Linked DNA regions of Gemmobacter sp. 24YEA27. The protein of the gene in region 1 interacts with the protein of each later gene in a pairwise test. Links are inferred from orthologs where the notes say so. Each region holds a gene or a part of one and is shown on either strand. Other genes may lie near its edges.

What was found.
Region 2: the proteins of rlmB (region 1) and QNO18_RS10040 interact in binary tests that used the Escherichia coli proteins (3 or more experiments, as listed by UniProt). The link is inferred for Gemmobacter sp. 24YEA27 from one-to-one orthologs.

Annotation. Positions count from the first base shown.
Region 1 is NZ_JASJPW010000001.1:77-3,275, forward strand. Bases 121-3,002 are described here. They hold rlmB (23S rRNA (guanosine(2251)-2'-O)-methyltransferase RlmB), read right to left. Parts: upstream 2,009-3,002; coding sequence 1,232-2,008; downstream 121-1,231. Other genes in these bases: fsa (fructose-6-phosphate aldolase), read right to left, coding at 2,934-3,002. Outside these bases: more of fsa, read right to left, coding at 3,003-3,199. UniProt on the Escherichia coli protein: Specifically methylates the ribose of guanosine 2251 in 23S rRNA.
Region 2 is NZ_JASJPW010000001.1:2,026,052-2,029,287, forward strand. What follows is about bases 318-3,236. They hold QNO18_RS10040 (NAD(P)H-hydrate epimerase), read right to left. Parts: upstream 2,415-3,236; coding sequence 1,221-2,414; downstream 318-1,220. Other genes in these bases: QNO18_RS10035 (Hint domain-containing protein), read left to right, coding at 353-835; QNO18_RS25660 (NAD(P)H-hydrate dehydratase), read right to left, coding at 889-1,227; QNO18_RS25665 (hypothetical protein), read right to left, coding at 2,396-2,560; QNO18_RS10045 (P-II family nitrogen regulator), read left to right, coding at 2,738-3,076; glnA (type I glutamate--ammonia ligase), read left to right, coding at 3,168-3,236. UniProt on the Escherichia coli protein: Bifunctional enzyme that catalyzes the epimerization of the S- and R-forms of NAD(P)HX and the dehydration of the S-form of NAD(P)HX at the expense of ADP, which is converted to AMP.

The DNA.
Region 1 (3,199 bases):
TCGGCAGTTGCCCCCAGCATTTGAACTCATTGCGGTTGATCACGCCTTTCGCGCCCAGCGACATGACGAAATCGCGCTTGCTTTCATCCGAGATCACGCCGATCGCATTGGCGCCCGCGGTATTTGCCAGCTGGATCGCATAAGATCCGAGGCCACCGCTCGCCCCCCAGACCAGCACATTCTGCCCCGGTTTCAGGTCATGCGGCGCGTGACCAAAGAGCATCCGGTAGGCGGTCGCCAGCGTCAGCGTATAGCAGGCGGATTCCTCCCAGGTCAGGTGTTTCGGGCGCTCCATCAGCTGCTGCGCCTGAACCTTGGTGAATTGCGAGAATGAGCCGTCATGGGTCTCATAGCCCCAGATCCGCTGGGTCGGCGAGAACATCGGGTCGCCGCCGTTGCATTCCTCGTCGTCGCCATCATCCTGGTTGCAATGGATCACAACCTCATCGCCGACCTTCCAGCGTTTCACCTTGTCGCCCACCGCCCAGACGATACCCGAGGCATCCGAGCCCGCGATGTGATAGGGTTGAATATGCACGTCAAACGGCGAGATCGGCACGCCGAGACCGGCCCAGACGCCGTTGTAATTGACGCCCGCCGCCATGACGAGCACCAGCACCTCATTGCTGTCGAGCTTCCAGGTGTCGACCACCTCAAGCTGCATCGCGCTTTCGGGCGCGCCATGACGTTCGCGGCGGATCGCCCAGGCATACATCTGCGCCGGTACATGGCCGAGCGGCGGCATCTCGCCAATCTCGTAGAGATCTTTCTTGGGGGCATCATAGGTCATGATCGGTGCCTGCCTGTCCAGTGCCATGGGCGAACTCCTGATTTCGTGCCGCGCCGCAGAATCAGCGGGCCGTTGTCAGGAGGTTTAAAATTCATCACGCAATAATGCAATCACATTTGGATAGTTTAGGTAATTTTATGTCCGCCGCGTCGCAGCGCCACCTGGAAGCAAGCCAGGACAACACTTCTGCCTGTCGCGCGGCCATTCCGGCCCGGAAAAAGACGCGCCCGCGGTCCGGGACGGTGCAGAGAATGCGGCGGAAAGAAAAAGGCGCCCTGCGCAGATCGCGCGGGCGCCAGGTGCGGAACGAGGGACAGTGCAAACAAGGTACGGGGGTTCCAGATCCCGTGCCTCATGACTGTGACTTAGAAACATTACTGCTGAATTAAAGGGGCGTTCGCATCTTTGTGATCAAACGCCCCCGCCGCAGTTGCCCCTCCCTTAACGGATCGTGGCCGCGTAAAGCGCCACCGCCGCCGCATTCGAGACATTGAGACTGCCGAAACCGCCCGCCGCCGGAATACGCGCGATCAGATCGCAGGTCTCGCGGGTTTTCTCGCGCAGTCCGGGCCCCTCGGCGCCCATCACCAGCCCGACCGGCCGCGTTCCGGCCTGGCTCAGCGCATCCGACAGCGTCAGATCCGCCTCGCCGGCAAGGCCGATCAGCAAAAAGCCCATATCGCGCAGCTCATTCATCGCATCGGCAAGATTGGTGACTCTGAGATAGGGCTGCCGCTCCAGCGAACCAGAGGCGGTTTTTGCCAGCGCCCCGGTCTCCGGCGCGGAATGATGGCGCGGCGCGATCACGGCACGCGCCCCGAAAACCTCGGCCGAACGCAACACCGCACCGGCATTATGCGGATCGGTGACCCGGTCCAGCAGCACCACGAGCGGCGCGCCTTCACCCGAGACCGCGACCTCCTCAAGGCTGCCCCAGTTGAGCGGCTTCACCTCCATCGCAGCGCCCTGATGCACAGAACCCGGATCAATCGGCACGTCGAAGGCCCGCGTATCAACCAGCTCCGGCTCAAGCCCCGAAGCGAGGATCGCATCCTCCAGCTTGTCGAATGCGTTCTTGGTCACCACGAGACGCAGTTTCTCGCGCTTTGGGTTCAACAGCGCGTCGCGAACGGCATGCAGCCCGAAGAGCCAGACGGTCTCTTTCGCCTCTGCCCGCTTCGCGCGTTCCTTATCGACCACCCAGGCTGGTTTTTTCATCGCATTATCCCCGTCTGGCTCCAGATCACGCATCACAGATTTCCGGGGACAAAAGGCCGAATCCAGCGAAAAGCGCAAGGCAAAAGCGGATCATGTGCCAGGTCCTGAGCCGATCACACGAAAGATCGTCACAAAAGCGGTGATAGGGCATTGACGGGGCAGAACGGAGAATCTAGTAAGCCCGCACTGTGGGCGACGTGCTGCAAGGTGCGGCAGCGGACTGTAACTCCGCCGAGGAGACTCATGCCTGGTTCGATTCCAGGGTCGCCCACCATCAATCATAACAATGCGTTATGGGATTGATCCTGTAAGATAGGCCTTTGGGCCCGCCGGGATCAGCATAGATGTTTTTCAAACTCTTCCCGCCTGGTTTCCTCGTACGGTCAGCCTGTCGCGTTTTTTGCAGTTCAGGATCACGCGCGGCCTGGAATGCCTGCCGCCCGGGACTCGCTTTTTTTCAGGGCGGGCCTGTCCCAGGTTGGCCGTTCTGACCGTGTCGCCCGTCCGGGAAATGGTCCGAGACTGCGGCGACCCCACGCAGACGCGGGCAATCTGGCCTTTGCGGCGCCCTGGGGCCATGGGGCCTGTCACTTTTGACCTTGGATGGGAACGCGCCGAGCGCGGCCTCGTCCGCGAGGCGGAACACGGCATCAGCCACATCCTGCGCCAGTTCCAAACGAGCAGACCGGGCAAAATCGGCCCTGCTCCGCGCCTGGGTCGGATAAAAAAATGAGAGGAAATAGTGCGCTGCGCCGGAAAGCATCACAAAAGACCACGCGCAGGACAAGGCGGATAGGTAATCCGCCCGGGCCCTCGCGGCCCATCGGTGACGCATAAACGACCGGAAGACGGGCCTGAAACAACCGGCAGATGTCGGAGAGGCGCGCCGGGGCGGCAAAGCCCCCGGCGCGGCCCGAGAGCATGATCAGAGGATTTTCTGGCCGGTTTTGGCCCAGTCTTTCGCGAACTGCTCCAGCCCCTTATCGGTCAGGACATGGTTCGCCATCGCCTTGATCACCGAAGGCGGCGCGGTGATCACGTCAGCCCCGATCAGCGCGCAGTCTTTCGCGTGGTTCACGGTGCGGACCGAGGCCGCGAGGATCTGCGTCTCAAACCCGTAATTGTCATAGATGGTGCGGATATCCTGGATCAGATCCAGCCCGTCGAGGTTGATATCATCCAGACGGCCAA
Region 2 (3,236 bases), 2.0 Mb from region 1 along the record:
GACTTGAACCCCCACGCCGTAAGGCGCCGGAACCTAAATCCGGTGCGTCTGCCAATTCCGCCACACCCGCATCGCTCATGTTCTTCCGGGATAACGAAACGGGGACCAGACCCTGATGTGACAGGCCGGCCCCCGCATATGCCCGGAAAATCCGCGCCCTTCTAGCAAAGGCCCGATTGGGATGCGAGCGGAAAATCATCGCGACAAGACTGCGGGAAAGCGGACATTCCGGCCACAAAACCGGTGCATCGGCGGGCAAAAGCCTGGAAATAAGCGCAGCCCTGACCAATTCCTGCCATAGTTCGGCGCGAAACTGGGTCACATAGCGCGAAGATCAGGGATTGAGACCATGATGATCGAAAGCCTTCTCAGCGTCGAAACTGACCTTCCGGCTGTCGAAGTCACCGCGGCGTCCGGTCTTACGGTTGGAACCACTGTTCTCACACTTGACGGCGATCTCCCGGTCCAGTTTCTCGCCCCGGGCGACCGTGTTGTCACCAGATCGGGCGTCAGGGTTCTGAAATCAATCAAAGTTTCGGTGATGCGCGATGCCGGTATGATCCGCGTCAGCGCCTCGGCGCTTGGTCATGACCGCCCGGAAGCTGATTGCTTTCTTGCGCCGGGCCAGAAGATCATACTGCGCGACTGGCGCGCCCGGGCCCTCTATGGTCAGGAGGTCGCCATGATCGAGGCGCAGCGTCTGTGTGACGGCGATTACATCCGCTCTGAGACCGTGTCGGAAATCCGCCTTTTCACGCTGGTCTTTGATGGCGACGAAATCATCTATGCAAATGGCATGGAACTGCTTTGCACCAGCGCCAAAATAACCGCCTGATCTCTCCTCCTGGTCCATAAGCGCGGGCGTGCGACCGGTTGCGCTTTGCCATGTTACCCTGACACAAACAGGCCCGCCGGAGGCGTCCCGAAGGCAGCCAGAGGCTCCCTCCACCGCTCTGTCGCGCGGAGAACCTTTGGCAGCGCCTCGGGCAGATCTTCCGCGATCAGCCCAGGGCCGAAGCTGCGCGCTGCTTCGACATGTAGCCAAGGGCCGAGACAGGCGGCCTCAAAAGGCCTGATCCCGCGCGCCAGAAGTCCGGTGATGATCCCGGCCAACACATCCCCCGATCCCGCTGTCGCGAGCCAGGGCGCCTCCCGCCCATAGGCGGCGGAATTGATGTCTGCACCGCCATCCGGTGCGGCGATCACGGTGTCGTGACCCTTCAGCAAGACGATACAACCCGACTGCCGTGCCGCCGCGCGCGCCGCGTCAATCCGGGAGAAAACCGGCCCCGCGCCGGGGGGCGTCGCCAGTTGCGCCGCGATTTCGGGAAAAGGCGGCTGAATTCGCCGCCATGCGGTGTCAGGACCGTCTTTTCATGCAGGCGCGCAAAGAGATCCGGATCGGCGGCCAGCAGCGACAGCGCATCCGCGTCCAGCACCGCCGGCCTCCCGGAGTCCAGCACCGCCCGCACCAGATCGGCCTCTCGCGGACCTGTCCCAAGCGCTGGCCCGATGCAAAGCGCGTTGATCCGCTTGTCCTCCAGCAAGGCGGTCAGCACTGCCGCATCCCTGACAGGTGACAGCATGATCGCATCAAGTCGCGCCGCATTTTCGGCCATTGCCTCCGGAGGGCTTGCCAAAGTCACCAGCCCTGCACCGATCCGAAGGGCGCTGCGGGCCGAGAGCCGCGCGGCGCCACTGCGCCCGGCGGCCCCGCCTGCGACCAGCGCATGGCCATGGCTGAATTTATGGCCGCCGGTATCATACCAGCCCTTGTCGAGCCTGCTTTTCTTTCCTGAAAATCCCGGACGCAGTTCACGACCATCTACGATCCAGGTCACGTCCGTAAGATCAAGGCGGGGCCGGGGGCGTTCGCGATTTATACGGCGAAAAAGCCTGGAAGGCGCCTCCGGATCCAGCCCGATATCGCAGCAAAGCAGCCTGCCGCAATGGGATGGGCCCTCGGCGAGAAAATGGCCGCATTTGAAAAAGCCGAAGGTGACGGTCAGATCGACCTCATACAGACTGCCGAAGGCCTTGCCGCTGTCAGCGCAAAGCCCTGAGGGAAGATCGACCGCGACCGAGAGCACTTCGGTCAGGGCCGCCGCCTCCGACAGCTTATCCCGCGCCACCAGCATCGGCCCCGAAATCGGGCGCGAGACACCGGTCCCCAGCAGGGCATCCACCACCAGATCGGGCCGGACATCCGAAGGATCGCAGGTGGCAGGGTCCTGGGTCGGGCCGAGTTGCAGCCAGAGATCGTGGTTGAAGCGCGCATCCGCTGGCATCCGCGCCGGATCGCCGGTCAGATAAACATCAACCTTCCAGCCCTGATCATGCAGCAGGCGCGCGATGACAAACCCGTCGCCGCCATTATTGCCCGGGCCGCAGAAGATCATGGCGCGTCCAGGCAAGGTTTGATCCGGGCCCGGGCGGCGAGAACCGCGTCAACCACTGCCTGACCGGCGCGCTCCATCAGTTCCAGCCCGGTGAACGCACCCGAGGCAATGGCGTCATTTTCAACCGCCCGCATCTGCGCCGAGGTCAGAACTATGCTCATTTTTTGCCTGTTTGCTGCATGGGCGTTCCAATGTCGCCTGTTTTTGTGACGGTGTGATTAAATATTGTGCATGTCGCGCGAATTTCCGCCCGGCTTGAACGCTTGCCGGGCCATCGCGATTGCCCGTCTGATGCGGAAATGGTCGATGGTCAGAGACAGGAACGGAGGAGTCGGCGGATGAAGAAGGTTGAGGCGATCATCAAGCCCTTCAAACTTGATGAGGTCAAGGAAGCCCTGCAGGAAGCCGGAATCCAGGGGCTCTCGGTCACCGAGGTCAAGGGGTTCGGGCGCCAGAAGGGGCATACCGAGCTGTATCGCGGGGCCGAATATGTCGTCGACTTCCTGCCCAAGGTGAAGATCGAAGTGATCCTGGCGGATGACATGGTCGAAGCGGCCGTCGAGGCCATCGTTTCGGCCGCGCGCACCGACAAGATCGGCGACGGTAAGATCTTTGTCTCTCCGGTCGAACAGGCGATCCGCATCCGGACCGGCGAAACCGGCGATGACGCGATCTGATCCGGCGATCTGATCATACGAATTTCCGAATACGGGCAGGCGCAGAGGGCGCAGACCCGGCAAGTGTTAACCCTGAACGAAAGGCAGTCAGATGAGCGCGGTTGCGAAGGCTCTCAAACTGATCAAGGACGAGGAAGTCGAATATGTCGACGTCCGCTTC